3 regions of the Brevibacillus sp. HB1.4B genome follow, and region 1 is predicted to be linked to each of the others. Evidence: predicted binding sites of a transcription regulator. Region 1 holds the regulator's gene; each other region holds the start of a gene.
What was found. The regulator CtsR, encoded in region 1, represses protease genes until heat stress. The targets are predictions, from matches to a motif close to ATGGTCAATAAAGGTCAAACA.

Region 1 (10,323 bases):
TGACCAGTACCCCTTCCAGAAAGCCAGTACGGCAAATATCTGCGATGCGTCCGTCAATGATGACACTGGTATCGAGAATTTTATTTTCCAAGTTAGCGGCAGTTGTTGCACTATCCTTTTTCTTATCCTTACGTCCAATCGAAAATACCGACATAATCTCGTCCCGCTTGCGAAATCCTACCTGGAAGCCCAAATAACCGAGCAACCCGGAAACAATTAACGGCAAAAGATCTCCTACAAATGGAATCGGAATTTTACTGATGGGCAGGAATAATAAGAATGCAATAATAAGACCACTAATCAACCCCATCGCTCCGAACATCACATCGACAACCGGCATTTTGACGAGTGTCTCTTCACCCCATCGAACGATGCGCAGAACATAATCCACAACCCAATTCGCTAAAAAGAAAAACAAGATGGCACCTAGTACAGCTCCAATATATTGCGATCCGGCTACTACACCAAAGTTTAACAGTGGATCGAGCAACGAAAACAGTTCGTCACCAAAGCGATACCCTAATCCGCCACCAATCAAAACAAAAATGAATTTTCCTACTCGGCGTAACATGCCTTCACCTCCTTTTACTAATATAGACAGAAGCCTAAGAGTAAAACCCTATTTTTTTCCAAATCATTATAATGCTTCATTTTACTTTCCCTCACTATAGCAAAAAAGATTTTGCCATGTCAAATAGCCAAAAATTTTAACATAGTTGTCATTTTCTCGTCAACCCGGGAACACTCGTTTCCTTCGATGTTAAATTGACAGAGAGCTGACTCCCTTCTTATAATGTCAGTATCGTAATGAGAGAAAATTATGACGATACCAACAGCCTAAAGCAGAGGTGAACCAGATGGACAATCGAAACATAGACGACTTTCAAACGCAAGTATCCGAGCTTTTGATCAGACATCGTAGCGTACTGGACGTCATGTCCAAAGTTCAGGAAACGGCATCCCGCATTAACCGTTCACTGACCAAAGCCATCACCGAATGCGGCTGTGTCGAAGTGGTTGCCAAAAAACAGACGTACGATTCGAACAAGAATCTGGAGGACAACAAGTCCCATTTGGACACCCACTTTAACGGACCGCTGTGCGAGCATTGTCGCGATGTAGTTACTGCTGAGCTTGGCAAAAATCTCTTTTACCTCACTGCCCTGTGCAATATTACTGACATTAAGCTAGAAGATGTGCTTCAGAAAGAATCCAACCGACTGAATACTTTGGGTGTCTTCAATCTGTCTTAAAAGTCCGTTACTCGTATTACGAATGAACCCTAAAAAAAGTTGCATACAAAAAAGAAAAACCCGCACATTGAAGTGTGGGTTTTTTTATGCCGTAACTATTCAAACGGAACGGATTCTTCCTCTTTGTTTTTACGCTTGCGTAATTTTTTGACAAGAAAGTCAACGTTTTTTTTTATTCCGTACAGTGCATAAAAAGCAAGTGGCAGGAAGACGATTTTTGGAAATTGCTGCGGATACTTAATCGCTACAACAACCACAATCGCGATGATAATGGGTGTGATCCAGTAAGCAGACTTTGGAATCCCCACTTTTTTAAAGTTAGGATACTTGACCTTTGATACCATCAAAAAGGCAAGCAGCAACATACTTACGGCAAGCAATACCGGAGTGAATACTTGGTGATAGAGTGCGAGCGTAGCCAGTACGCCCCCCGCTGCCGTAATCGGCAAACCGATGAAATACCCCGGAACCCCGGCCTGTACGTTAAAACGCGCCAAACGCAGCGCACCACAGATCGGAAAAATGGCTGTAATGAGAATCCCAAGCAAATCAAAGTGTTGCAAGACGACAACATACATGATGAACGCTGGCGCAATCCCAAACGTAATGACGTCCGAAAGTGAATCCAATTCCTTTCCGAACTCGCTTTGGGCATTCAACATACGAGCTACACGTCCATCCAGCCCGTCTGCCAGCATACCAATGATCACTGTGATCGCTGCATATTCGACGTATTGATCGCCTCGAAACGCAAGAATAATTGCTAAAACTCCCAGAAACAAGTTGCTTACGGTTAGTATGTTCGGTAACGATTTCACGAACATAGACTACCTCCTGATTTCTTTTGCGTAAGGAGCAGGTTATCCTGTCGACCTTGTTTTCATCCAAGTCCCCTAGGCAAATGTTGAATACAAATAATGCCTTTATCCTATTCTACTTTAAATGTGTCTGTCAATGAACACTTGTTCTTGAATCCGTTTCAGCCCCTCTTTAATCGCTCTCGCTCGTACCTCGCCAATGCCTTCCACTTCGTCTAATTCCTGAATCGTTGCCATCATGATTCGCGGCAGATGATGAAAATGCTCTACCAGATTTGAGATGATCGTAACGGGCAAACGCCGGATCTTGTACAGGATCCGATAACCTCTAGGGGAAACGGATTCATCCAGCATACTGGCATTGGAGGAATACCCTAGCGTTCGCAAAAAAGAAGTGAGTTCCAGCATTTCCTCCGAGTTTAATTTTTTCATGTCCCGCAACACGAGATCAGGTGAATAGGATGGATCTCGGGAATAATCCCGAATAAGCATGTGTGCCTCTTCCTCAATGTTTGAAACCAATTCCTCCAACTGCATACTGACGAGCCTTCCTTCTACCCCTAGCTCACATATGTACTTGGAGACCTCTGTCTTAATACGTAACACCATCTCAATCCGTTGCAAAACCGAGGCAACTTCGTGTAGAGTTACGAGCTCCTCAAATTCTAACGCACCAAGATTCGTCAATGTTTGATCAAGAACGGCCTTGTATTTCTCAAGGGTAGATACAGCCTGATTCGCCTTGGCCAAAATGACACTGATTTCACTTAAGACATACCGGAAATTCCCCTGGTACAACGTGATCACATTGCGACGCTGAGAGATAGCAATGACCAGATGATTCGTTTGAATGGCTGTCCGTTGCGCTGTACGATGCCGTGTCCCCGTCTCGCTCGTGGGGACTGAGGAGGGTGGGAAGATTTGCGTATTCGCGTACAGGATACGTTTTGCGTCTTCACTTACTATAATCGCCCCATCCATCTTCGCTAATTCATACAAATGGGCAGGAGAAAAATCACAATTGATGGAAAAACCGCCATCGACAATCGTCTTCATCTCTGGACCGCACCCAATGACGATCAAGCCCCCGGTTTTGGCCCGTAAAACATTTTCCAATCCTTCACGAAGCTGTGTGCCGGGTGCCACGAGACGAAGCACATCACCGAATTGCGGAGCTCTTTTGATGTTCCCCTGCATGCCCACTCCTACCTCCTTATCACCTCGTTCAACGCATCGGCAATATTACTCACACCAATCACTTGAATATCTGCTGGCGCATCCAGACCGCGGATGTTTTTCTCCGGGATGATAACACGCTTAAAGCCTAACTTATGTGCTTCTCGTACTCGTTGCTCAATACGAGAGACACCGCGCACCTCACCAGTCAAGCCAATTTCTCCGATAACGACATCATGCGGATTGGTAGCGTGATCACGGAAACTGCTTGCAATGCTTACGGCAATCGCCAAATCAACCGCTGGCTCATCCAATCTGACCCCACCTGCTACGTTTACATATGCATCCTGATTTTGTAGCATCATGCCCATACGCTTTTCCAACACTGCCATGATCATCGCCACACGCTGATGATCGACCCCTGTTGCCGTTCTCCGTGGGGTTACAAAGCTGGTCGGGGCAACGAGTGCTTGTAGCTCAACCAAAACGGGACGTGTGCCCTCCATGCTGGCTACGACCGTGGAACCCGCAACACCAAATGGACGCTCTGCTAAAAATATCTCAGACGGATTCGCCACTTCCTCCAAACCGCGATCCTTCATCTCGAAAATACCGATTTCGTTTGTCGAACCAAAACGGTTTTTGACGGCGCGCAAAATTCGAAACGTATTGTGGCGCTCCCCTTCAAAATAGAGAACAGCATCTACCATGTGCTCAAGCATACGCGGTCCGGCGATGGAGCCTTCCTTGGTAACGTGACCGACAATGAAGGTACCAATTCCTTTCCCTTTTGCAATCCGCATCAATTGGGCAGTCGCCTCCCGCACTTGTGCGACACTTCCAGCAGCCGATTGGATCGTCGGGTGAAACACGGTCTGGATCGAGTCAATAATTAGCACATCCGGGTCTACTTGATTAATATGCTGTTCGATCAAATCCAAATCATTTTCTGCCAATACAAACATCGGCGGCGTTTGCAAATGGAGTCGATCCGCGCGAATTTTGATTTGTTTTGCCGACTCCTCTCCAGATACATAGAGAACCTTTGCCCCTTGATGAGCCAAGGCAAAAGATGTCTGCAAAAGCAATGTCGATTTTCCGATTCCGGGGTCTCCTCCAACCAAAATGAGTGAACCCGGAACAAGTCCTCCACCAAGAACACGATTCAATTCTCCGATCGTGGTATCCATGCGTGGCTCTTCTTCACTGGCTACCTGAGTCAATGGAATCGCAGATTGGCGCTGGCCGCCGCTCATCCCTTCGTGACGATGTGGATTTTTTACGGTCACTTCCTCCACCAAGGTGTTCCAACTGCTACACCCCGGGCATTTTCCCATCCATTTTGGCGATTCATAGCCACATTCTTGACACGCGTATTTCGTTTTATACTTTGACATAGTCGCACCCTCACTTGGATTTCTTTCTCTACTTTTATCATAATTACGCACCCAAAAAAAGAATACCTCCCGAATCAGGAGGCATTCTATTACGTTTCAATCCAGCTTATGATTTCGTTTTTTCGAGGCGCTTAACAACCAGCTTGCCTTCTTCGGCTTCGATATTGACGGTATCGCCTTTACTGATCGTGCCCTTGAGCAATTCCTCGGACAAATTATCCTCGATGTGGCGCTGGATAGCACGACGCAGAGGACGCGCACCATAGGCCGGATCAAAGCCTTCTTTTGCCAATACTTTCTTGGCCTCTTCACTCAATTGGAAATCAATGTCTTGCTCTTTCAAACGTTTACGCAGATCTTCTGTCATGAGAGATACGATTTGCTCGATGTGCTCTTGCTCCAAAGAGTGGAACACGATGACTTCGTCGATACGGTTCAAGAACTCAGGACGGAAGCTCTTTTTCAGCTCATCCATGACTTTGTCCTTCATATCCTGGTACTTTCTTTCCGAATCGTTGGTCGTGAAGCCGAGCGTCGTATTTTTCTTGATCATGCTTGCTCCGACGTTGGAAGTCATAATGACAACCGTGTTGCGGAAATCAACGGTACGTCCCTTGGAGTCTGTCAGACGACCATCATCCAATACTTGTAGCAGGATGTTGAATACGTCTGGGTGAGCTTTCTCGATTTCGTCCAGCAAAATGACGGAGTAAGGCTTGCGACGCACTTTTTCGGTCAGCTGACCGCCTTCATCAAAGCCTACATAGCCAGGAGGGGCACCGACCAGACGAGCGGTGGAATGCTTCTCCATGTACTCGGACATATCTACACGAATCATGGCATCCTCGTCACCGAAAAGCGTCTCTGCTACGGCACGAGCCAATTCAGTTTTACCCACACCAGTAGGTCCTAGGAAGATAAACGAGCCGATCGGGCGTTTTGGATCTTTCAAACCAGCACGGGCACGGCGGATTGCACGCGAGATGGATTTGACTGCTTCATCTTGACCAATGACGCGATCGTGCAAAATCTCTTCCATCTTCAGCAAACGCTCTGTTTCTTCTTCCTTCAGCTTCAATACAGGAATACCCGTCCAACTCGCCACTACTTGCGCGATGTCTTCTGGCGTAACCTCCATGTTCAGCTGGCCTTGGCGCTCTTTCCAGTCTTTTTTCGTTTTATCCAGTTCTTCACGCAGTTTTTGCTCCTGATCGCGAAGTGCTGCTGCTTCCTCGAACTCTTGTGATTGTACGGCAGCGTCTTTTTCCTTGCGTACCTCTTCCAGACGTCCCTCCAGCTCTTTGAGGTTTGGTGGAACCGTAAAGGATTGCAAGCGAACTTTGGAGGCCGCCTCGTCGACCAAGTCGATAGCCTTGTCAGGCAGGAAGCGTTCCGTAATATAGCGGTCAGACAGTTTTACTGCCTGCTCGATTGCTTCATCGGTAATTTTGACACGATGGTGGGCTTCGTAACGATCACGAAGGCCATGCAGGATACGAATCGCATCCTCCGGTGTCGGTTCATCAACCTGAATCGGTTGGAAACGACGCTCCAGTGCCGCGTCTTTTTCGATGTACTTGCGATATTCATCCAGCGTAGTGGCACCCACGCACTGTAGCTCGCCACGTGCCAGAGCAGGCTTCAAAATGTTGGAGGCATCAATTGCGCCTTCTGCTCCACCAGCACCAATCAAGGTGTGCAGCTCATCAATAAACAGGATGATGTTTCCTGCTTGGCGAATTTCGTCCATGATTTTTTTCAGACGATCTTCGAACTCACCACGATATTTGGTTCCCGCAACAACGGTTCCCATATCGAGTGTCATGACGCGCTTATCACGAAGGGTCTCTGGAATTTCGTTGTTCACGATTTTTTGGGCAAGACCTTCTGCGATAGCTGTTTTCCCGACGCCAGGCTCCCCAATCAAAACAGGGTTGTTCTTAGTACGTCTACTAAGTACTTGGATCACACGCTCGATTTCTTTTTGGCGACCAATGACAGGGTCCAGTCCGCCATCACGAGCGATTGCAGTCAGATCCCTTGCCAAGCCGTCCAATGTCGGCGTATTCGCCGCTGGGTTCCCTCCAGACGGTTGATGAGATGCCATCATTTCCGAGCTGCCAAGGAGCTGGAGCACCTGTTGACGTGCCTTGTTCAGGCTAACGCCCAAATTGTTCATGATTCTCGCAGCAATGCCCTCTCCTTCACGGATCAAGCCAAGCAAAATATGTTCAGTCCCCACATAGGTATGACCCAGTTTGCGGGCTTCGTCCATTGACAGTTCAATAACCTTTTTGGCGCGAGGTGTATAGTTTGGTGTGTAATTACTACCGGACTGCTCTGTTCCTCGCCCGATTAACGACTCCACTTCACTCTGGATTTTATCGAGGCCAAGCCCAAGTGATTGCAATGCCTTCGCCGCAATCCCTTCGCCTTCTCGAATGAGTCCCAGCAGCACATGCTCTGTCCCAATATCTTTGTGTCCGAGACGAACCGCCTCTTCCAGGGCAAGCGCCAGTACTTTTTGTGCTCGTTCTGTAAAACGTCCAAACATCATATCGTACACCTCCGTATAACCGTGTTTTTTCTCTATATGGTTAACAATTGCGTGATACCATTACGATTACTCTTGTGATTCTACTACGCGCAGACGTTCGCGAATCAGCCGTGCCCTTCTTTCGTCGCGTTGGTCCGGAGTGAGCTTTTGTCCAGCGTGGTGTTGTAAAAACCCCGGCTGTGTCGTGACCAACAGTTCGTTTAGGACGAGCGGAGATACATTTGGAATAATACCTAGATCAATCCCCAAACGTACATCGGACAGGCGCTGAGCCGCCTCCTTTGACTCTACTGTGCGAGCGTACATCAGGATGCCATACGACCGAAAAATCCGATCCTCTAAAGAAACCCGGGTATGCTCCAGCAAATAAGTACGTGCCACACGCTCTTGCTCAATAATCTGTCTGGCTACACCGTAGAGATTGGAAAGGATATCTGACTCAGACATCCCCAGTGTGACCTGATTGGATAACTGAAAAAGATTCCCTAGAGCTTCGCTGCCCTCTCCGTAAATTCCTCTAACAACTAGACCAACTTGATTAATTGCCTGTAAAATTCTGCTGATCTGCTGCGTCATCACCAGAGCCGGCAAGTGCAGCATTACAGATGCACGAATACCCGTACCCACATTGGTTGGGCAGCTTGTCAGATATCCTCGTGTTTCGTCGAAAGCGTAGTTCAAGTTTTTCTCAAAAATGTCGTCTATCTTCGTACCTAATTCCCATGCCTCGTTCAAACGAAACCCGGGTAATAGTACCTGTATTCGAATGTGGTCTTCTTCATTAACCATAATGCTGACAGACTCATCTTCACGAAGTAATACAGCACCTTTGCGAGATTCCTCTGCCAGATGAGGGCTAATCAGATGCTTTTCTACGAGTACCCTTTTTTCTAATGGGTTAATTTGATCCATCTGGATGACCTGAAGCTGATGCCTTTTGCGCATTGCCTCCGAATCGCTTACTTCCGTTACCTTTCTGACGACTTCCTCGCCCTGCGAGTCCGTTGCCAATAACGGAAAGGGGTGCTGGCGCAGGTTACGGGCGATACGCAGCCGTGTACTAATGACAATGTCGGAATCAGGACCTTCTCCTTTCATCCAATTGCTCCACGGGTTTTGCATAAACTGCTTTTGGGACATAACCAGCTAACCTCCCTTGCTACGATTGGGCCATTTTTTGTTCCAATGCTCGAATTCGATCACGCATTTCTGCTGCCTTCTCGAACTCTTCACTTGCGACATGACTTTGCAGTGCTTGCTTTAGTTGTTCCAGCTCTTTACGGATCTTCAATTTGCCACCGGTACGCTCTGGTACTTTTCCACTATGCTGTGTGTTTCCGTGAATCCGGCGGAAAAGGGGGTCCAGTCGGTCACCCAAAAAGGTGTAGCAATCACTACAGCCAAATCGTCCACTTTTACTAAATTGAGAATATGTGAGTCCACATGTTTCGCATTGAAGCGGCTTATTCGTTGCCGTTTCGCGTCCATTCTTTTGCATGGGATCAAATTTTAAAAGTCCTGACAGGAGATTGTTGATGCTGAAGTTGTGAAAGCCGGTAAAGACGTCCCCTTTTTCATGAGCACACTGCTCGCAAATATGGTATTCGGTTTTTTCGCCATTGACGATTTTCGTCAAATGAAGTGTCGCCGGTCGTTTTCCGCATTCCTCACAGTTCATAACATCATACCTCCTTTTACTTCAACAAGATTGCTGCGATCATCTGCTTTAAAATATTTGCCCGCAAACGATCCCGCAATTCAGCTTCTAGCGTCAATACATTTCGCGAGGTAGCGATTTTCATCAAGGTGGCTTCTCTGATGTTGACTAATCCTTCTTCCATTAGTCTTTCTACGATCGCATTTCCCACGCTCTGACTGATGCTCTCACCAATCAGTTCTTCTGTTAGCAATTCCTGCAAGCGTGCTTTGCTGACAATCTGCACCTTGCGTATACGAATATACCCGCCGCCCCCGCGCTTACTCTCTACAATGTATCCTTTTTGAACGGTAAAGCGCGTATTGATGACGTAATTGATCTGAGACGGCACACATTGAAAATGGTCGGCAAGCTCACTACGCTGAATCTCGATCGATCCATTGGGACTGTTTGTAATGATGCTTTTCAAGTGATGTTCAATGATGTCCGAGATGTTACGCAAGTCATCGCCTCCTATTCCTCTGTGTATGTTCTTATGAGGTTACCTATTGACTTTGACTATCTTTGACGTTAATTATAATGGGTTTAGTGCGTGCCCGCAAGTGTCCCTTACACATTCTAGTGTGGGCAAAAGAAGGTCGCTTGAAACTTGGACATGATCAACAAAAAAACCACTCCCTGAGGAATGGTTTATGTTTGTTCTTGTGTATTGGTGTCGATTGCTGGCAAATGATTCAGTAGCTGAGTGAAGCTGGTGATGATGACATCTGCCCCATCAAGCTCCCCTGGTTTGGCGAAACCGAAGTCGCATCCAATGGTAAATAAACCGTTTGTCTTGCCTGCTTCCACGTCGGAGTGACGATCTCCTACCATGATGGCTTGCCCGATTTTGTAATCCGACAACAATTTTGCAACCAGGTCATTTTTGGAATGCGTACGGAATCGGCCGGCTGAGTACAGATCGGTCATCAGCGGCTTTAACTCGTATTCCTGACAAATGGCATCGATGTACTCTTCTTGCCCATTACTTGCTACAAACAAAGCAAATCCTTTCTCACGCAGTGTTTCCAAGGTTGATTTTACATCCGGATATAGCTCGGTCACTCTTTCTTTGAGTAATTGGATTTCATTATCTAGCAAGAAGGCGTCTGCTGAGCGAATGGCTTCCTCACTCGCGCCCGGCAGCAATTTGTCCCAGATCTGCTCGATCGTCATTCCCAGTACATTGATCAGTTCACGCTCGTCAGGGGTTTCCCCTTGCCATAGCCCTTGTTGACGAAGCTGGTCAAACGTTCGAATAAATGCGGGGGTCGATAGCTTTTCTGTTTGCAGTAACGTGCCATCCATATCAAATAATATGGCGAATGGTACAGTCATGGGTTCCTCCATTTTGTCTGGCTAGGCAGCTATTCTACTTCTCTTGACAACATATTCATATCATCCATGATAAACTCGGTAATTCGTT
Region 2 (10,323 bases), on a different contig from region 1:
GAGAACTGATCCGGGCAAGCCCTTTGCGGTTCATCATTTTATTGAGCAAGGATGATTTCCCTACGTTGGAGCGTCCTACCAGCGCGATCTCATGGAGACCATCCGTAGGATACTGCTTCGGTCCAACCGCGCTGATAATAAACTCTGATGATGTTACTTTCATGCTTTGTCACCTACTGGCTGTTTAGTTAGCGCGTGACGCAGCACTTCATCTAAATGATCAACTGGATAGAATGACAGTTCACCGCGTACGCTCTCCGGGATATCCTCGATATCCTTCTCGTTGTCTTTTGGCAAAATGATCGTGGTTAAACCTGCACGGTGAGCAGACATGCATTTTTCTTTCAGCCCGCCAATTGGCAGTACCCGACCTCGCAATGTAATCTCCCCGGTCATCCCCACTTCTTTTTTCACAGGGATTTTCGTCAGGGCGGATACGAGTGCGGTTGCCATGGTAATCCCAGCAGAAGGACCGTCTTTTGGAATCGCCCCTTCTGGAAAATGGATGTGGATATCGTTCTTCTCGTGGAAGGACGGATCAATTCCCCACTGATCTGCATGGGAGCGAATATAGCTAAACGCAGCCTGCGCAGATTCCTTCATGACGTCACCCAGTTTCCCTGTCAGGGTGAGCTTACCTTTTCCAGGCAAAATACTGACTTCTACATTCAGCGTATCTCCACCTGCTTGTGTCCAAGCCAGACCCGTAACGGAGCCGACTTGATCTTTTTTCTCCGCCAGTCCATAGCGGTAACGCGGTTTGCCAAGCAGTGTCTCCAATGTCTTTACCGTAACCACGACACGCTTCTTCTCCCCGCTCACGATCAGCTTGGCAGCTTTGCGGCATACATTAGCTGCTTCGCGATTGAGGTTGCGAACACCCGCTTCTCGCGTGTACAAACGAACGAGCTTCAGCATCGCATCGTCGTTCATTTTCAGCTTATCTTTGCCCAGACCGTGATCCTGCATTTGCTTCGGCAAGAGGTAATCACGCAAAATGTTCAGCTTTTCCAATTCGGTATAGCTGGAAATCGAGATGACCTCCATCCGGTCCAAGAGCGGACGCGGAATCGTATCGAGACTGTTTGCGGTCGTAATAAACATGACGTTCGTCAAATCATAGGTCTCTTCGATATAGTGGTCACTGAATTTATCATTTTGGTTTGGATCGAGTACTTCGAGCAGCGCAGAAGCAGGGTCTCCACGGAAATCGGACGCGAGCTTGTCGATCTCATCCAGCAAAAAGACAGGATTAATCGTACCTGCTTGCTTCATTCCTTGTATGATTCGTCCTGGGAGAGCACCGACATACGTGCGGCGGTGTCCGCGAATTTCTGCTTCATCGCGTACTCCACCCAAGGAAATGCGAACGAAATTGCGCCCGATTGCACGCGCTACGGAACGGGCCAGAGATGTTTTCCCGACACCCGGAGGGCCTACCAGACAAAGGATTGGTCCACGCATGGAGTTTACCAGCTTTTGTACTGCCAAATACTCCAAGACGCGCTCCTTCGGTTTATCCAAGCCGTAATGATCTTCATCGAGAACTTGCTGTGCATGATGAATATCCAGATTGTCTTCGGTCGTCTTCGCCCATGGCAGTGCAAACAAGGTATCGATATACGTACGGATGACTGAGCCTTCCGCAGAAGTCGCCGGCATCTTTTCCAGACGCTCGAGCTCCTTCTCGATCTTTGCTTTGATCCGCTCAGGAGCATCCGATTTTTCGAGCTGAGCACGCAGCTCATCTACTTCACCTTGGCGTCCGTCCTTGTCGCCCAGCTCTTTTTGGATAGCTTTCATTTGCTCACGCAGGTAATATTCCTTTTGCGTGCGCTCCATCTGTTTCTTCACGCGGTTGCCGATCTTGCGCTCCAGCTCTAGTACTTCGCGCTCGTTGTTCAAAATGGTTAAAAGAATTTCGAGACGTTCCTTGATGTTGGTCGTCTCCAAAATTTCCTGTTTGTCCTTCATCTTGAGTGGCAAATGCGAAGCAATCACATCTGCCAAACGTCCCGGTTCCTCAATGTCCTGCACAGAGGTTAGCGTCTCTGGAGAAACCTTTTTGGACAGCTTGATGTACTGCTCAAAGTGGCCCAGCAAGGAACGCATTAATGCTTCCACTTCGTTTTGCTCTGTTTTTTCATCTTGCAAATATGTAATCGACACGACGAAATAATCTTCCTGTTGAAGATACTCCTCGATCTTCGCGCGTTGCAAGCCTTCTACCAATACACGGATTGTCCCATTCGGCAGCTTCAGCATTTGTTTCACACGCGCAACGGTACCAATACTGTAAATTTGCTCAGCATCTGGCTCTTCTATATGGACCTCTTCCTGTGTCGCAAGCAAAATCTTGTTATCGTCTACCATGGCTTGCTCCAATGCGCGGATGGACTTTTCCCGTCCAACGTCCAAATGGAGTACCATTGTCGGATAAACAAGCAATCCTCGCAACGGGAGAAGCGGTAATTCTCGTTTACCGGAACGTTCGCCCAAGCGGATGCACCTCTCCTTGTTGATCTACCCTCTTACAAAGAGCCTTATAACAGACAAAAACGGCCCTCAAAGCCGTTTTTCAAACGCCCGCCCGGCCCCAAAAAACGAGACAAAAAAGATCTCGCAATCATTTTTTGTGGAGCTCGTTTCAGGCCGGGCAAGGCCTCAGGCTCTTTGCAAGCAGAAGCTTTTTTCCATTGTAGCGCAAACACAATCCGATGTCTAATCCGCGAGCATACCCGACTGTTACAGGGATAGCGGAGAGGAAGCGAGATCCTCTGCTGGGATTTGCAAAGTAAATCCCGTCGCCTCTTCTTCTTGCATAGTAGCTTGCGGTACAGCTAGCTCAATTACCTCAGTGACAGTTGACACTGGTATGATTTCGATCCCTTTCATGTCTGAAAAAATGCTTTGCCAGTTTTCCTGTGGAATGAGGACTCTGGTCGCTCCCGCTTGTTTGGCGGCCTCTACCTTCGCAACTACACCTCCAACTGGCTTTACCTTCCCATGAATACTGACTTCGCCAGTCATGGCCAGTAAATTATCGACAGGCTGATTAAAAATCGCCGAGTAGATCGCAGTAGCAATGGTAATGCCCGCAGAAGGACCATCAACAGGGATGCCTCCAGGAAAATTGATATGCAGATCGTAATCATACGGGCGGACGCCCATTCTGTTCAGGACAGTCAAAACGTTTTCGATCGATCCTTTTGCCATCGACTTCCGGCGGATCGTCCGGCTACGGCTGCCCATCTCCTCTTCCTCAGCCATTCCTGTCATCGCCATTCGACCTTGACCTGGAACAGCGGTGGGAGAAGCAGTCACTTCCAGCTCCATCACACTGCCCATGTTCGGACCGTACACAGCAAGACCGTTGACCAATCCGACCTGCGGTGTATCATGTACCTGCTTTTCTGGGCGAGGCGATTTTTGACTGCTGTGCATCACCCATTCCACATCGGCAGCCTGGATTTCATTGCGGTCTTCCGTCAAGGCAATTCCCGCAGCGATTTGCAGTGTATTGATCGCTTCACGTCCATTGGTCGCGTAGCGCTCGATCACGGAAACAGCACCATCTTCCATATTCATATTCATTTTAGGCACGGCCGTACGCACGATACTCCCAATTTCTCCAGCCTTCAATGGGCGGAAAAAGATTTCCAGGCAACGGGAACGAAGCGCAGCAGGCAGTTCTTCTGGTAGCCTTGTCGTCGCTCCAACCAGGCGGAAGTCGGCCGGCAAACCGTATTTGAAAACGTCATGAATATGCGAAGGAATTTGGTTATTTTCCTCGCTGTAGTAAGCACTCTCTAGCATGACTTTACGGTCTTCAAGAACCTTTAGTAACTTATTCATCTGCACAGGATGAAGTTCCCCTATTTCATCAAGAAAAAGCATGCCACCGTGCGCTTTCGTCACAGCGCCTGGCTTTGGCTGCGGAATTCCCGCCTGCCCAAGCGAGCCTGCCCCTTGATAAATAGGATCATGTACAGAGCCAATTAACGGGTCAGCAATCCCGCGCTCATCAAAACGAGCAATCGTCGCATCGATTTCAATAAACTTGGCATCAGAAGAAAACGGCGATAGCTGATTTTTCTTCGCTTCTTCCAGCACGACCCTAGCCGCTGCGGTCTTGCCTACACCAGGCGGTCCATAAATAATGACATGCTGTGGGTTGGGACCACACAAAGCGGCACGCAACGCACGAAGCCCATCTTCTTGTCCTACAATTTCTTCCAAAGTCGCTGGTCTTGTTCTCTCTGACAGAGGCTCAGTCAATGCAACCATTCTCATTTTACGAATAGAATCAAGATCCTTACGCGATTCCTTTTCGGTTGAGGTTTTCGTGTTTCTCTGCGCTCGCAGCAAGTTCCAAAAGTAGGTGCCGATCACGATACCAACAACCACTTCAATGACAGCAATGACCAATGTCGTATAGTCCATATGCAGTCCCTCCCATGCGTCTTCGCTTGCGGTCAACTTTTGTCCCCCGAAGAGAGGGGAACACGTTCCTGACCGTTTTGTGCATATGTAAAGCTTCTCTTGAACGATATCAAGTAGTATTGCCCCGCAAGCGTAGACATAAACCAACAACAAAAAAACCACCTCGCCTATAACGAGATGGTTTGTGTAGACAATACTTATGCTGTTTCTTCGTGCAATTCCTGGCCTTCTTTGGTCAACAATTGCGGCTTCACTTTGTCGCGAACCGTTTCTTCGGTAATCACGCACTTGTTGACGTCTTCTCTGGAAGGAAGCTCATACATCATATCGAGCATGATTTGTTCGATAATCGCACGCAGGCCGCGCGCACCAGTGTTGCGCTTAATCGCTTCTTTCGCGATTTGCATGAGCGCACCGTTATCGAACTCCAGCTCAACACCGTCGAGACTCAGCAGTTTTTGGTACTGTTTCACCAAAGAGTTTTTCGGCTCTGTCAGGATACGCACGAGCGTCTCCTCATCCAGCGGCTCCAAGGTAGCCAGCACTGGCAAACGACCGACGAACTCCGGAATCAGACCAAATTTCAGCAGGTCTTCCGGCAAAATGTATTTCAGGTATTCTCCGGCTTTTAGATCGCCTTTTACGCCATCGCCGAAGTCTGCACCGAAACCGATGACTTTTTTACCCAAACGACGCTTGATAATCTGCTCGACGCCATCAAATGCACCGCCGCAGATGAACAAAATGTTCGACGTGTCGATTTGGATGAACTCTTGGTGAGGATGCTTGCGTCCGCCTTGTGGTGGCACACTCGCAACGGTCCCCTCCAAAATTTTCAAAAGCGCTTGTTGAACGCCTTCACCAGATACATCACGCGTGATGGATGGGTTTTCCGATTTGCGGGCTACCTTATCAATCTCGTCGATGTAAATGATTCCTTTTTCAGCCTTCTCAACATCATAGTCAGCAGCCTGGATGAGCTTGAGCAAGATGTTTTCAACATCTTCACCCACATAGCCTGCCTCTGTCAGAGAAGTTGCGTCCGCAATCGCGAAAGGTACATTCAGAATGCGCGCCAATGTTTGCGCGAGCAACGTTTTTCCGCTACCAGTCGGACCGATCAGCATGATGTTGGATTTTTGCAGTTCCACATCCTCGATCTTCGCCCCGGAATTAATCCGTTTGTAGTGGTTGTACACCGCTACAGACAAGGACTTCTTCGCCATATCTTGACCGATGACATAGTCGTCCAAGATTTTGCGAATTTCCACTGGCTTTGGAATTTCTTTCATATCGATTTCTTCTTCAGTGCCCAGTTCTTCCTGTACAATTTCATTGCACAGTTCGATACATTCGTCACAAATGTAAACACCAGGACCAGCTACCAGCTTGCGCACCTGTTCCTGGGACTTGCCGCAGAAGGAACACTTCAGTTGGCCTTTGTCGTCGTTAAACTTAAACATGCGCTTCACCTCACAACGGGTCAGTTTTTGCGTTCGATAATAGAGTCAATCAATCCGTAGGCCTTTGCTTCTTCTGCGCTCATGAAATTATCGCGATCTGTATCTTGCTCTACGCGTTCATAAGGCTGACCTGTCCGCTCAGACAAAATCTCATTTAGCTGGCGCTTCGTTTTCATAATCCATTCCGCATGAATACGGATGTCTTCTGCTTGCCCACGCACACCACCGAGCGGTTGGTGAATCATTACTTCGGCATTTGGCAGAGCGAAGCGCTTGCCTTTTGCACCAGCAGCCAACAGGAAAGCACCCATGCTGGCAGCCATGCCCACACAAATCGTGGACACATCCGGTTTGATGTACTGCATGGTGTCATAGATGGCCATTCCTGCTGTAACAGAACCACCTGGAGAGTTTATGTATAGCGATATGTCTTTGTCCGGATCTTCTGCCTGCAAGAAAAGCAGCTGAGCAACAACAAGATTGGCGATTTCATCATCAATCTCGGTGCCCAAGAGAATAATCCGGTCTTTCAGGAGGCGCGAGTAAATATCATAGGAGCGCTCGCCCCTGCTTGTTTGCTCGATGACCATAGGGATTAACATTATGTATTTTCCTCCTTTGCCGAAAAAAGTCAATGGTGGAAAAACAAGGCACGATACACTCGTGCCTTGTGGTCTTGACAGCCAGCGCTCAGGGTTAGCCTGCCCACTGACCAATCATGCGTTCTTCTAAGCTTATGCTGTTACTTTGCTTTCTGCAACCAGCAAATCTACTGTTTTGCGAGTTTGCACATCGCGGTACAGAGCAGCCATGCCATCTTGTGCGGAGAAGATTTTGCGCAGCTCGTCTGCTGGGCGGCCGTATACGCCAGCCAGTTTCTCGAGTTCTGCAGTTACATCTTCTTCTGTTGCTTCGATGTTTTCTGCTTTGCCGATTGCTTCCAAAGTCAAGGAAGTGCGAACGCGGGATGTTGCGTCTGCACGCAATTGATCACGCAGTTGGCTCTCATCCATGCCGGAGAACTGGTAGTACAGTTCCAGCGTCATGCCTTGGTATTGCAGACGTTGACCAAATTCATTTACCATTTGATCCAATTCATGCTCAACCATTACTGCTGGCAAATCGATCTCAGCGCTTTCAGCTGCTTTCAGAACGAGTTGCTCACGAACATATTGATCTTTTTCTTGCGCTGTTTTTTCTTCGAGTTTTTTCTTGGTGTCTGCTTTCAGCTCTTCCAGCGTGTCGAACTCGCTCACGTCTTTGGCAAACTCATCATCCAAAGCAGGCAGGTTTTTGCGCTTCAGGCTGTTCAGCTTTACTTGGAATACCGCTTCTTTACCAGCGAGGTTAGGAGAGTGGTATTCTTCAGGGAAAGTTACGGTAATTTCTTTTTCTTCGCCGATGTTCAAGCCAGCCAGTTGCTCTTCGAACCCTGCGATGAAAGTACCGGAACCCAGTTCCAGAGAGTAATCTTCCGCTTTACCGCCTTCAAAAGCTACTCCGTCTTGGAAGCCTTCGAAATCGATTACAGCGATATCGCCTGTTTGTGCTGCGCCTTCTTCTACTGCTACGAGCTCAGCATGACGCTCTTGCATACGCTTCAGTTCAGCGTCAACGCTCTCTTCAGTTACAGAGAAGTCTTTATCTTCGATGGACAGACCTTTGTAGTCGCCCAGCTTCACTTCAGGCTTCACAGTTACAGTCGCTTTGAAGATCAGGTTTTTCCCTTGTTCCATTTGCGTTACGTCTACTTCTGGACGATCTACTGGCTCGATACCAGCTTCACGAACAGCTTGTCCGTATGCAGTTGGAAGCAGAATGTCAAGAGCGTCTTGGTACAAAGATTCTACACCAAAACGGGATTCGAACATTTTGCGTGGTACTTTTCCTTTACGGAATCCTGGAACTTGAACTTTTTGAACCACTTTTTTAAACGCTTGATCCAATGCTGCGTCTACTTGCGTAGCATCTACTTCAATCGTCAGGACTCCCTGGTTATTCTCTACCTTTTCCCAATTTGCTGCCACGTAAACTTCCCCTCCTAAATCGAATCAACAGAACATCGCCAGCCGCGCCATGGTATCTTCGCAGGCTCGGATGATAATATTCTAGCCATTATAACCATTCTAGTATAGCACAAATCTTTTAGTTTTCAAGAAGACCTCATTGGTCGACGAACAGAATAGTTCCCTCCCAATTGTGGAACCGGGTTGCCTAAATGATCATAAAACGCCACGGATATGTAAACTTCTGTCGGACTCGTTCCTGTCTCTTCTAAAAGAGCATATGTCGGTACGTGAAAACCTCGCGGCATTTGCAAGCTGCCCGGATTCAGAAACAAGATGTCTCTCTCGACGCCACAGACAGGTACATGAGAGTGACCGAATACAACTACATTTGCTCCTACCTCTTCTGCACGGTAATGAAGGCGCAGAAGAGAGCCTTTCACTCCGAAAAGATGCCCGTGCGTTTGCAGGATGTGAAGGTCGCGCCATTCGGTCTCTTGCTCAGTCGGCACCTCTTGTGTCGAATCGCAATTGCCTCGGACAAGCGTCATGTTGGAAAACGGCTCGCGCTTATGGTCGACACAAAAATCGCCACAATGCAAAATTTTTTCGACATGATGTCGGTTGACGACCTGGCTTACTTCCCGAACCAAGCCGTGGCTATCGCTCATGATGAGAATTCCCATCACGCCTCACTCTCCTGTTTTCTCTCTTGTCTACTTGATGACTTCAAGCAGCTGCTGCATGGCACGAGCGCGGTGGCTGATCTGGTTCTTTTCTTCTGGCATGAGTTCAGCCATCATTTTGTCCATCGATGGAATGTAGAATACCGGATCGTATCCGAAGCCGTTTGTCCCTTTTGACTCACGCGCGATCACACCCTCACAAGCGCCAGTGGCAATGATTGGCTCCTCGCCAGGAATCACCAACGCCAACGTACAACGAAAGCGGGCTGTGCGTTCCTCTGTCGACACCTCTTCCAGCTCTTTCAACAATTTACGCCAATTCTGCTCGTCTGTTGCCTCTTCCCCGGCAAAGCGTGCGGAGTAAACCCCTGGGCGTCCTTCCAGCGCATCTACTTCCAGACCAGAATCGTCACCGAGGGCTGGCATTTTCAAGTATGTAGAGATTTCGATTGCTTTTTTCAGCGCGTTTCCTTCGAAGGTGTCCTTGTCTTCTACTACCTCGGGCACACCGTCAAATTCAGCGAGGCTAATTCCTTCCCAGCCAGCATCTGCGAACAGCCTGTTGAATTCTTTCACTTTTCCTTGGTTACGTGTTGCAAGAACGACTTTTTTTCGATTAGGCATGACTTTCCTCCGCTACTGATTGTGCAAAAGAGAGCGAAACATCAGCGAGCGCCTCTTTTTGACTGTTAATCAAGTTGTCAATGCCAACTTTTGCAAGGGCAATCATTTCTTGTAGCTGTTCAGGTGAAAACGGAGCATCTTCCCCTGTTCCTTGCAGCTCGACAAACTTTCCTTTTCCCGTCATGACGACATTCATGTCGACAATCGCTGTAGAATCTTCTTTGTAGTTGAGATCGAGCACTGCTTCCTCACCGACAACCCCTACTGAGGTCGCTGCCAGGAAGTCATTGAGCGGCAGCTGCTTCCAGGTGCCACTATCCACCAGCTTTTGCATCGCGTCTACCATTGCCACGAAGGCTCCGGTAATCGAAGCTGTCCGCGTACCTCCGTCTGCCTGGATGACATCGCAATCCAACCAAATGGTGCGTTCACCCATTGCTTCAAGGTTCACAACGGATCGCAGAGCACGTCCGATCAGACGCTGAATCTCCATTGTGCGTCCACCGACTTTTCCTTTGGACGACTCACGCGCGTTGCGGGTCGCTGTTGCTCGGGGAAGCATGGAATACTCGGCTGTGATCCAGCCCTTCCCGCCACCACGCATAAAAGGCGGCACCCGGTCCTCCAAAGTCGCCGTACAAATCACCTTTGTGTCTCCGACTTCAATTAGGCACGATCCTTCTGCGTGTTTAATGTAATTGCGCGTAATGGTTACAGGACGCAATTGATCATGGGCACGGCCATCCACTCTCATTCCAAGTTCCTCCTAAATCACTTTGTTACACTCCGCTCATTATACCAGAGGCGGGAAACGATCTGCCACTGCACAAACGCCTCTTCCTTATTTACGTTAATTGCAAATATTCTTGAATAAAAATTTCAAGCAGACATCGGTTGCTCCTTGGCGGCTGGAGGACTGTAAGCGCTGGTGACAAGCAAGCAAGTGGCGAACAAAAACCACGCTCGTTAATACGGGCGTGGCTCGTTCCTTACATCTGTATGGGATTGAGCTGAACCGGGCGGCTCACTGGCTTGGTAAACTCACCACTGGCTAGCGGTTTTCCTTCCACCAGCAGCTGCACTTGCTTGGCTCCTGTCGTT
Region 3 (10,323 bases), on a different contig from region 1:
CACGCAAGTGTTATTTCCAGATCAAATATTAAAAGCATTTTTTCACTTTACGACGGATGCCATCTCGATTAGTGATCTCGATAACAATATCGTCTTGGTGAATCATGCTTTTGAGCAATACTACGGTTGGTCCATGGAGGAGATTTACGCTTCACCGCTCTGCTTCATTCCAGACGAGTATAGGAGCGAGACCAAACAGTTATTTGATGCGGTCAGGAGCATGGGTGTCTTACTAACCAATTACGAAACCATCAGGCAGCGAAAAGATGGCACGAAGATGGATGTCATTCTGTCGGCTGCTCCAATCAAAGATGAAACGGGAAAAATTATTGGTGCTTCCTGTATTACCCGTGACATTTCCGACCGCAAAAAAATTGAAGAGGCCTTGCGTCAAACCGAAGCCAAATATCGTCTCCTCATCGATCATACCCAGGATATCGTGACGATTTATGATTTATCCATGCGACGCATCTATGCATCCCCATCAATCGAGCAATTGGGATTTGTTCCAGCCGAGGTTACTTCCCCTAACAATCTGCAACTCACACATCCAGAGGATATCCCTATGTTCAGGGACAAATTTCAAGAGATCATGGCAACGAAACAACCCGTTCATTTCGAGACGCGCTCTATGGATAGGAACGGAAACGAGGTTTCCTTCGAAACACGCGGTATCCCCATTTTAAGCGCGGTAGGAGACGTACAAAACATCATGTTAGTCTCGCGAAATGTCACAGAACGCAAATACTCTGAGGCCGCCTTGTTTAAAAGCGAGAAAACGAACAAAATCATCTCGGAATACACAGATGATCTTATTCTAATTACGGACAAAAACGGGGATATCCTCTATCTCTCCCCTTCTCATTCACGCGTAATCGAAACGAGTGAAAATTGCCGTCAGCTCACCTTTGCTGACATTCATCCAGAAGATCGGCAAACAGTCATTGACCACTTTCATCATTTGCTGGTGACCCAAGAACCAAAGATATGCGAGTTCCGTTTCCAAACGAAAAATAACAAATGGATCTTTCTCGAATCAAAGGGTGCCCCCATCCTGACGAAAACGGGAGATTGTGATGGCTTTATCATCGTATCGCGGGATATTACAGAACGCCGAAATAACGAGGAATTATTACGGAAGGCTGAAAAGCTGTCCGTGATTGGGGAGTTGGCTGCTGGGATCGCCCATGAGATTCGCAATCCCCTAACATCCTTGAAAGGCTTTATCCAATTTCTTTATCCGAGCATGAATGATAACCAGCAGTACGCTGATATCATGCTCTCTGAACTGGACCGGATCAATTTTATTGTGAGTGAATTGCTAGTCTTGGCAAAGCCTCATAGCATTCAAATCAAGCCTCTTCCGCTCATCCCTTTGCTGGAAAGCGTCTTGGCACTATTGAGGTCGGAAGCAAACTTGAAAAACATCGATTTCTGTACCGCATTTGCTTACCATCCGATCATTGCGGGAGAAGAAAACCAGCTCAAGCAAGTCTTTATCAATATCATTAAAAATGCCATTGAAGCGATCGACGGACATGGAGAGGTTCATATTGCCACCGCCTTAAAAGACAATCATCAGGTGCTCATTACGCTCACGGATACAGGCTGTGGAATCTCTGAAGAAATGATTCACAAGCTGGGTGCCCCCTTTTTCACGACAAAAGAAAACGGGACTGGCCTCGGCCTCATGATCAGCAGCAAAATCATGAAAGACCACAACGGTAGCCTGGAAATTAAAAGCAGGGAGCACGAAGGTACAGTGGTAGAGATTACACTGCCGATTGTACAGGACCAAATTGGGTCATCCTAGAAAGGTGTACATCCCATTATCAGCGGAGGTGCCCTATGGATTTCACCAAAATGAGCACAAGTGAGTTTGTGGCCAAAATTCGCGAATCCCAAGCGAAAAACCTGCGTAGCAGACAGCATCAGGGCTATGGTCATCCGGAACAGCGGCTGCCCAGCAAGCAACGAGTATAACAAGCAAAAACCCACCTGCGAGCTCACTGCTGGGCCAGGTGGGTTTTTGTTTGTTATTGTGGATCCTGCTTATTCAGGTTACGATCTCTTTCAGACTTTTGCTTTTGGGTGCCTTGCGTCTTGCTGCTGTGTCCTTGGTTGCCGCCATTCTTCGTATTACGATTGTTTGACATCAGAATCCCTTCCTTTTCATTCTGGTATTCATGCCAAACGTAGTATGTCCCAAACGGCTGATTCATAATGAAGAATTACTTCGCTTCACCCATAAATACTTTCTTTCCATCCTCATACTTGTACACATATACGGAAGCAAAGTCGTTGTCGCCTTTTTCATTGAATGTTACGTTGACGAATTTGCCTTTGTAATCTTTGGTTTTGTGAACAGCTTCCAGCACTTGTTCACGAGTTGGCTTTTTGCCGCCATTTGCTTTGATCGCTTCTTCCAGACCGTTCAGCATAACCCCCATGGAGTCATAACCAAACGAAGTGAAGATCCCTACTTTGTTGCCAGTCGCGCTCTCGAAATCTGTGATCCATTTCTTGCCGTCTTCGGTAGCACCAATATCACCAACAGTAGAAGTAAAGACTACGTTATTCGCATTTTCCGCACCAGCAATTTTCACCATGTCAGCGGAGTCGTAGCCATCGCCACCCATGAAGACACCCTTGAAGCCTTTTTCACGTGCTTGCTTCACGATGATCCCTGCATCAGAGTAGTATCCACCGAAGTAGATCATCTCTGGATTTTTCGCAAGGATTTGGGTGATGATTGCACTATAATCCTTCTCGCCTGCCGTTACCCCTTCATAGCCGAGAACTTGTACGCCGTCTTTTTCAAATTGCTTTTTCACTTCTTCTGCAAGACCTTGTCCATAAGCAGCCTTGTCATGCATAACGAAAGCCGTTTTTACATTCAATTGATTTTTGGCAAAAATAGCAGCCTTAGAGCCTTGTTGATCATCACGCGCACAAATACGGTGTACGATCTTCTTGCCTTGCTCAGTCAAATCGGATCCCGTTGCGGAAGGAGATACCATTACGAGCTTTTCTTGTTCATATTGCGCTGCTGCTGTAATCGAAGCACCTGTTGTAGCATGGCCAACTACTCCGACTACGTCAGGATTTGAAATCAACATTTGTGCGACTGCTACCCCTTGTTTCGGGTCAGCTTGGTCGTCTTGCGCGGACAATTCAACATCAAAGCCAAGTGCTTTGAATGCCTCCTTTTTTTCTTTCAACGCATATTCAGCACCAGCTTTTGCTGTGCTTCCGTAGTCGGAGTACTGACCAGACATCGGACCAACTACAGCAATCACGAGCTTCTCAGTAGCTCCGCTTGCACCGCCCGTGCTTCCTCCGCTATTGTTGCTCGGCTGTGGTGTCGCGCTTTGTCCACCAGTCCCCGTACCTCCACCGCAGCCCGCGAGCAATGTGCTCAGAGCAAATGTTGCAGCCAGTATCGACAATGATTTCTGTTTTTTCATAGCAAAAACATCCCCCTCTTTATTTATGAGCAAACTATGAATCACAATCTTATTGTAGGATATTTTAGAAAATTTGCAATAGAAATGATTAAAAGAAGAATCAATCAAAAAGCCTCTATCGCTGTCTGCTAATAGAGGTGTATGACGTATTGCATCAAGGAAATAGCCACTTCTCCGCATAAAAATAGCTATCTTGATGAAAAGCATCTCATTCATTTCTAGAACAAATTGGAATAATTAGCTTGTAAGTGCGCGTTTTGCATCGTGATCTAGGTCGAGAGCTTGCGAAGCATACACATCCCTCTACTCTTTCCATATATCTCCTATGCAACTCTCCCGCCAAACATGACCAGACTATAAGAAAACCTTTAGCGACGCCTGTTCATGAGCAACCACATTTTTAGCGGAACGATTTCATGTGCTCTGGAAAGTACGTTGAAAAAATAAATATCCCACGAACAAATGTTTTTGTGCACAACCTGTGCATAACATTGTGGATAACTTTCGAAAGTGAGGCTTGCCATGGCAGGGGAACGTTTTTTTCTCATTTATCAAGAGGCCAGTGACGAGGAATGCTTATTGACCATTGAACCATACAAAGATCAACAGGAGCTAGCGGAAGCCATCAATCAGCTGCAAGCCAAACAAATCGATGAGTATACGATCATCAAGGGAAAAAAGATGAAGGCCACACTGAAACTCGCCGTCGATTTGACCGAGGCCGATGAGAATTCTAAGGAATGAATGTTTTCTTTTTGGAGTAGGTTTAGACAAAGGGAATTTGGCAAACATGGTAGTGAGGGCGCGCACTTATGTGTTTGACCTTCATTGACCTTTTGTGTATGATATTGTTACAAAGAGAGGAGGAAGACTAGATGCATATGAATTTAATTCCAACCGTCATTGAACAGACGAACCGCGGGGAACGTGCTTACGACATTTATTCCCGCCTGCTCAAAGACCGCATCATCTTTCTGGGAACCCCAATCAACGACACCGTAGCCAATATCGTTGTGGCACAGTTGTTGTTCCTTCAGGCGGAAGATCCGGAGAAAGACATTCACTTGTACATAAACAGCCCAGGCGGTTCTATTACTGCTGGTATGGCAATTTACGATACTATGCACTTCATCAAGCCAGATGTATCCACCATTTGTATCGGAATGGCTGCTTCGATGGGAGCATTCCTGCTGGCTGCTGGGGCAAAAGGCAAACGCTTTGCTCTGCCAAACAGTGAAGTCATGATTCACCAACCATTGGGTGGTGCCCAAGGACAAGCGAGCGACATTGAGATCGCCGCAAAACGTATTTTGAAGATGCGTGATCATCTGAACACTATCCTGGCTGAACGCACTGGACAGCCTTTGGAGCGCATCCAAAAGGATACCGATCGTGACAACTTCCTCTCTGCCGCAGAAGCAGTAGAGTACGGATTGATTGACAAAGTAATCACTTCCGAACCGTCTTCCAAAAAATAAGAAATACGTAGTAAAAAAAGCACTCGTGCCTGGACTACTGGCCGAGTGTTTTTTTTGTATGCCGAGCAAACCCCAAGAGGCTTCCCTTGATTTGCCCGGCTTTTTCAATGGATCATTGTGACACTTCCATTAACTGACTGACATACACCGTCCGGCTATGTCCTGGATTTTTTTCCTCATGCACACGTGCTGTTGACGTTTTTTCGTCTACAGCATCGATCCAAACGGCTTGTCCTTCGTACTCTACCTTGATATGGTCGTCGGAGCTCATAATGGCTTGTGCTCTCGTTACATTCATAAGCGGCTCCCTATTGCTCATCTTCAAGGGCTTGCTTGGCTGACGACGCCCCTGTCATTGTGTCAACACTGGTTTCTTCAATCAGGCCGTTCTGGTCGGAAACGATCCCTCCCCCTAGTCCTTCGTTAATCATCCGGTCAATGTCCATGTCAAAGCAATCGCGGCCTTCGTGGCACGAATCACGGTTACTCATGTCTGATTCCTCCTTCATGCAATATACATGGTTAGAAATGCCCTGCCCGAAGTGAATTGATACATATTCATCAAGATGACCAACAAAAAAAGACACCTCCCTTAAGGGAAAAGTGTCTCTCGTGACTCTATTCTTCCTTGCTTACCAGATTCGTAAGGCTAGTGACTGCCTGGGAGGCATCCGGCCCTTCTGCCAAAATGGTAATTTCTGTTCCAGAGCTGATTGCGAGGCTCATGATACCCATGATGCTTTTCGCATTAACCTTCTTGTTGCCTTTTTCTACGAATACTTCCGATGCAAAACGGTTAGCCTCCTGTACGAAAAAGGCTGCTGGACGAGCTTGCAAACCGGTCTTTAACTGAACCACGACCTGCTGTTGAACCATGAATGGACCTCCTTACTTGTAGACTATTATCCTTTAGTATAACATGCATCTACATCGAAATATTTTGTTTTTCTCGTATTTTGTCAGCGATTTCGTTAATTTTTCGCAAGCGGTGGTTAATGCCCGATTTGCTCACTACTCCGCTTGGCACCATCTCGCCCAATTCTTTCAAATTGATATCAGGATGAGCCAATCGTAGCTCCGCAACCTCACGCAGACGTTTTGGCAAATTCTCCAATCCCATCTCTTGATCGATGAGCTGAATATTTTCCATTTGTCTGGTGGCTGCATTCACCGTTTTGTTTATGTTGGCGATCTCACAATTGTGTAATCGGTTTACTGAGTTCCGCATGTCCTTTACGATTCGGACGTCCTCGAAATACAGAAGCGCCTGATGAGCCCCAATCAAGCTCAAAAACTCTGTAATCTTTTCGCCTTCTTTAATATAGAGAACATACCCTTTTTTCCGCTCGATGCACTTGGCATTTAGTTTATACCGATTGGCGATCTTGGTCAATGCTTCGCAAAAATCCTGATAGGAAGTGAAAATCTCCAGATGATAGCTGGATGCCTCTGGATGATTCACAGATCCCCCCGCCAAAAAAGCCCCCCGCAAATATGCAGCGCGGCAACAGGACTTTTTCACGATCTCAGGAGCGATTCCTGGGATAAACGACAGGCTTTGATCCATGATGCCCAAGTCTTGCAAGATATCATTGGCCTTATTCGGAATACGCACAATGTAGACGTTGTTCTTTTTCAATCGCATTTTTTTGCGAACCAGCAGTTCAGCGTGTATCTGAAACAACCTCTTGATTAGCGTGTAAATGCGTCGGGCAATCGCCGCGTTCTCTGTCGTCACATCCAGCACCAGTCGTCCGGCTCCAAACTGCAGACTTCCATTCATTCGAATCAAGGCTGAGAGCTCTGCCTTGCTGCAGCAATCGGCACCCTCCGTCATGGTAAGTTCTTTTTTGGTATGCGCGGCGAATGACATCGACTTCACTACTCCTTCTCTATCTTCAGCACCTTCCGTCTTCGTTTGACGAGTGACACAACCTGCTTGCTGACAGCATGTGCATCATGACGTAGGTATCCGTCCTCAAATGTGACTAACGGCTTCGCCACCACATTTAAACCGAGTTGGCGCAATTGCTTTAAGTCACATCGGACAGGAGCTGCTCCTTTTTCCGTATATTTGTCCAATACATGGGTAGGCAGCTCGGCTGAATTGACAATGATCGTATCCAGAAATGGTCTATCTACATGGTCATACATGACATTGACGTGCCTGGATGCAGAAAAACCGTCTGTCTCCCCCGGTTGTGTCATGACATTACAAATGTAGATTTTCGGGGCTTGTGCGCGTGTAATCGCTTCAAATAACCCGCGTACTAATAAATTGGGCAGGATGCTCGTATACAAGCTGCCAGGCCCAATCAAAATGGCATCCGCGTCGGCAATGGCCATCAGGGCTTCGCTCAGAGGAACAGCGTCCTCCGGATCAAGGAATACCCGCTTGATTTCTTTGCCAGTCAACGGTATTTGGGATTCTCCGATTACGAGAGATCCATCTGTCATTTCCGCTTTCAACTGAATCGACTGCGTGGAAGCTGGCAATACATCTCCACGTACTGCCAAAACTCCGCTTAGTGTTTTGACTGCGGTGACAAAATCTCCAGTGATTTCGTTCATCGCTGCAAGTAATAGATTTCCCAAATTATGCCCTGCTAATCCCGTGCCTGTGGAAAAACGATATTGCATGACTTTTTCCATCAACGGCTCTGTATCGGCCAGAGCAGTCAAGACGTTTCGAATGTCGCCAGGTGGAAGCATATCCATTTCTTCTCGCAAACGTCCAGAGCTTCCCCCATCGTCTGCTACCGTAACAATCGCTGTGATATGCACCGGCTCGTGCTTCAAACCGCGTAGAAGGACGGACAAACCCGTTCCTCCGCCAATAACGACTACCCGTAATGGCCTTGACTGTAGCCTCCCGACTCCCTTAGTAGGCATATGTCACCTCATTATTTCTAATACACATACCACAGGTGGCTTTTTATGCACGCTTCAATCTTTCCTGCCATCTTATGCTCATTTGTTCTTTTCCATGTCTCGATGACTGACACGGACAGAAAAATCTTTACCAAAGGTTTCTCCCAAATGTTCTGCAATGGCGACCGAGCGATGCTTGCCACCGGTGCATCCTATTCCTATCACAAGTTGACTTTTTCCTTCTCGCTGGTAATGCGGCAGGGTGTACCCCAAAAAGTCTGTAAGCTTTTCTAAGAATTCTTTTGTGTCCTTGTGCTTCATCACATACTCTGCCACGTCTGGATCACATCCTGTTTTCGGACGCAAATCCTCCACATAATGTGGGTTAGGCAAAAAACGGACATCGAACATCAAGTCAGCGTCTATTGGTGCGCCGTATTTGAAACCAAACGACAAAACATTAATCGTAAGTGGTGATCCTTGTTGACCGTATTGGTTGATGATTTTTTCTCGAAGCTGAACTGGCTTCATTTGACTCGTATCGATAATCTGATGCGCCCAGCCCTTCATTTCCTCCAACAAACGGCGCTCAGCGTGAATTCCTTCCAAAGGCGAACCGTTCGGGGAAAGCGGATGTCTGCGACGTGTTTCCTTATAGCGAGAAACCAATGTCTGATCGTTCGCATCCAGATAAAGGATGTGGTACGATAATCCATTCATCTGATTGAGGCTCTCCATGGTTACGGCTAGATTTTCAAAAAACTCACGCCCTCGCAAGTCAATCACCAATGCGACTCGCTCAATACTCCCACCAGACTGTTTGACCAACTCAGCAAATTTGGGAATCAGTACAGGGGGTAGGTTGTCTACACAAAAAAAGCCCAGGTCCTCCAAGCTTTGTACAGCAACTGTCTTTCCCGCACCTGACATTCCGGTAATAATCAGGAGATTCATGGCCTTGTCGTTTCCCAATTCCGTCACGCAACTCGCCTCCTACGATTCTGACAATAGCATACCATATTGTCCACCTTATTCGCACCTTTTTGAACCGCTTCCCCTGTTTTTCCAATGATGTCTTCTATAGGCGTATAAGCTTTTTTAGAAAAAAAGATGCGTGACTGAATGCCAGCCACGCAACAATTGTTTATATAGATAAGGGGGTCAATTCATTGTCTATAGATTACTCTTGAATTATTTCACCCATGTTACAAGCAGGTTAAGAGATTGTGACATTTTGTTCCTTTAGCTTTTCATTAAGCTCTTCTACATAGTGTTGAGCAGATTGAGCAGCGATTGAACCGTCTCCAGTAGCTGTCACGACTTGTCGCAGCATTTTTTCACGTACATCTCCTGCTGCAAAAACACCTTTTACTTTGGTGTACATTTTTTCGTCTGTCAATACGTAGCCTGCGTCGTTGGTGATACCCAGTGGACGTACGCTAGCAGTCAATGGGTCCATACCTACGTAGATGAACACCCCATCTGCTGGGTATTCTCTTTGTTCACCTGTTTTGGTGTTTTCCAAGAGAACCGCTTGTACTTTGCCTTCACCACGGATTTCTTTTAGTTCTGTATCCCAGATCACTTCGATTTTTTCGTTATCGAAAGCTCGTTTTTGCAGGATTTTCTGTGCACGGAACTGATCACGACGGTGTACGATCGTCACTTTGGAAGCGAAGCGAGTAAGGAACACAGCCTCTTCCACTGCGGAGTCTCCTCCACCAACAACCACCAGCTCTTTATTGCGGAAAAATGCACCGTCGCATACCGCGCAGTAAGAAACGCCACGGCCGGACAATTCTTTTTCGCCTTGTACACCGAGCAAACGATGCTCTGCACCAGTTGCCACAATAACAGACTTGGTCAAGTATTCCTTGTCACCCGTGATAACGCGCTTGTACGGCTCTTCATCGCGGATTTCTTTGATTTCCCCATATGCATACTCCGCACCGAATTGCTGTGCATGCTCAAACATTTTTGTAGAGAGATCAGGGCCAAGAATAGAAGTGAAGCCTGGGTAGTTCTCGATATCTTCCGTGTTCGCCATTTGACCGCCTGGAATTCCTCTCTCCAGCATCAATGTGCTCATGTTCGCACGGGATGTATATACAGCAGCCGTCATTCCAGCAGGGCCAGCTCCGGCGATAATCACATCATAAATTTTTTGATCGCTCATGGTTGTTGCCTCCTCATCTCACACAGTTCTGTTTCCTTATTTAAATTAATTATAATGTAATAATCTATTTAAAATCAAGTGTCGACAAAACTTTGACGCACTTTGCCAAGGTAGCGGCAGAAATGCCGTATTTTTGAGCTAGAAGGGCTTGTGACTGTTTTTCGTTCGTTATCGTTCCGTATACATATTCTAATGCTGCGACCCACGCTACTTCTTTTCGCACTTGTACAAGACTTTGGGCATATTCATGATGCTTGCGCCATACATCGAGGCACCATTCTCCGGCCTCTTGCTTGCCCTGTGAGAGCAAATAACGGCTTATGCCTTCTTC

Region 2: the regulator CtsR is predicted to act here: its motif matches at 6,534-6,554, upstream of clpP (ATP-dependent Clp endopeptidase proteolytic subunit ClpP).
Region 3: the regulator CtsR is predicted to act here: its motif matches at 4,283-4,303, upstream of clpP (ATP-dependent Clp endopeptidase proteolytic subunit ClpP).

The regions. Positions count from the first base shown of each region.
Region 1 covers NZ_JABSUT010000019.1:1,273-11,595, reverse strand. Annotated here, with positions in the region: gene HP398_RS29170 (PIN/TRAM domain-containing protein) at 1-571, opposite strand, end outside; gene HP398_RS29165 (nucleoside triphosphate pyrophosphohydrolase family protein) at 858-1,253, shown strand; gene pssA (CDP-diacylglycerol--serine O-phosphatidyltransferase) at 1,349-2,077, opposite strand; gene disA (DNA integrity scanning diadenylate cyclase DisA) at 2,192-3,268, opposite strand; gene radA (DNA repair protein RadA) at 3,277-4,644, opposite strand; gene HP398_RS29145 (ATP-dependent Clp protease ATP-binding subunit) at 4,751-7,201, opposite strand; gene mcsB (protein-arginine kinase McsB) at 7,268-8,341, opposite strand; gene mcsA (protein-arginine kinase activator protein McsA) at 8,361-8,879, opposite strand; gene HP398_RS29130 (CtsR family transcriptional regulator) at 8,896-9,360, opposite strand; gene HP398_RS29125 (HAD hydrolase-like protein) at 9,549-10,235, opposite strand; gene HP398_RS29120 (UDP-N-acetylglucosamine--LPS N-acetylglucosamine transferase) at 10,265-10,323, opposite strand, start outside.
Region 2 covers NZ_JABSUT010000003.1:282,019-292,341, reverse strand. Annotated here, with positions in the region: gene yihA (ribosome biogenesis GTP-binding protein YihA/YsxC) at 1-163, opposite strand, end outside; gene lon (endopeptidase La) at 160-2,499, opposite strand; gene lonB (ATP-dependent protease LonB) at 2,746-4,443, opposite strand; gene clpX (ATP-dependent protease ATP-binding subunit ClpX) at 4,641-5,906, opposite strand; gene clpP (ATP-dependent Clp endopeptidase proteolytic subunit ClpP) at 5,927-6,508, opposite strand; gene tig (trigger factor) at 6,641-7,933, opposite strand; gene HP398_RS09235 (metallophosphoesterase family protein) at 8,059-8,598, opposite strand; gene HP398_RS09230 (XTP/dITP diphosphatase) at 8,629-9,222, opposite strand; gene rph (ribonuclease PH) at 9,215-9,976, opposite strand; gene HP398_RS09220 (GerMN domain-containing protein) at 10,212-10,323, opposite strand, start outside.
Region 3 covers NZ_JABSUT010000011.1:272,852-283,174, forward strand. Annotated here, with positions in the region: gene HP398_RS24685 (PAS domain-containing sensor histidine kinase) at 1-1,813, shown strand, start outside; gene HP398_RS24690 (DUF4023 domain-containing protein) at 1,849-1,983, shown strand; gene HP398_RS24695 (branched-chain amino acid ABC transporter substrate-binding protein) at 2,232-3,467, opposite strand; gene HP398_RS24700 (hypothetical protein) at 3,990-4,211, shown strand; gene clpP (ATP-dependent Clp endopeptidase proteolytic subunit ClpP) at 4,343-4,945, shown strand; gene HP398_RS24710 (H-type small acid-soluble spore protein) at 5,058-5,243, opposite strand; gene HP398_RS24715 (hypothetical protein) at 5,254-5,436, opposite strand; gene HP398_RS24720 (HPr family phosphocarrier protein) at 5,564-5,821, opposite strand; gene whiA (DNA-binding protein WhiA) at 5,871-6,818, opposite strand; gene HP398_RS24730 (gluconeogenesis factor YvcK family protein) at 6,827-7,837, opposite strand; gene rapZ (RNase adapter RapZ) at 7,916-8,797, opposite strand; gene trxB (thioredoxin-disulfide reductase) at 9,033-9,992, opposite strand; gene HP398_RS24745 (tetratricopeptide repeat protein) at 10,057-10,323, opposite strand, start outside.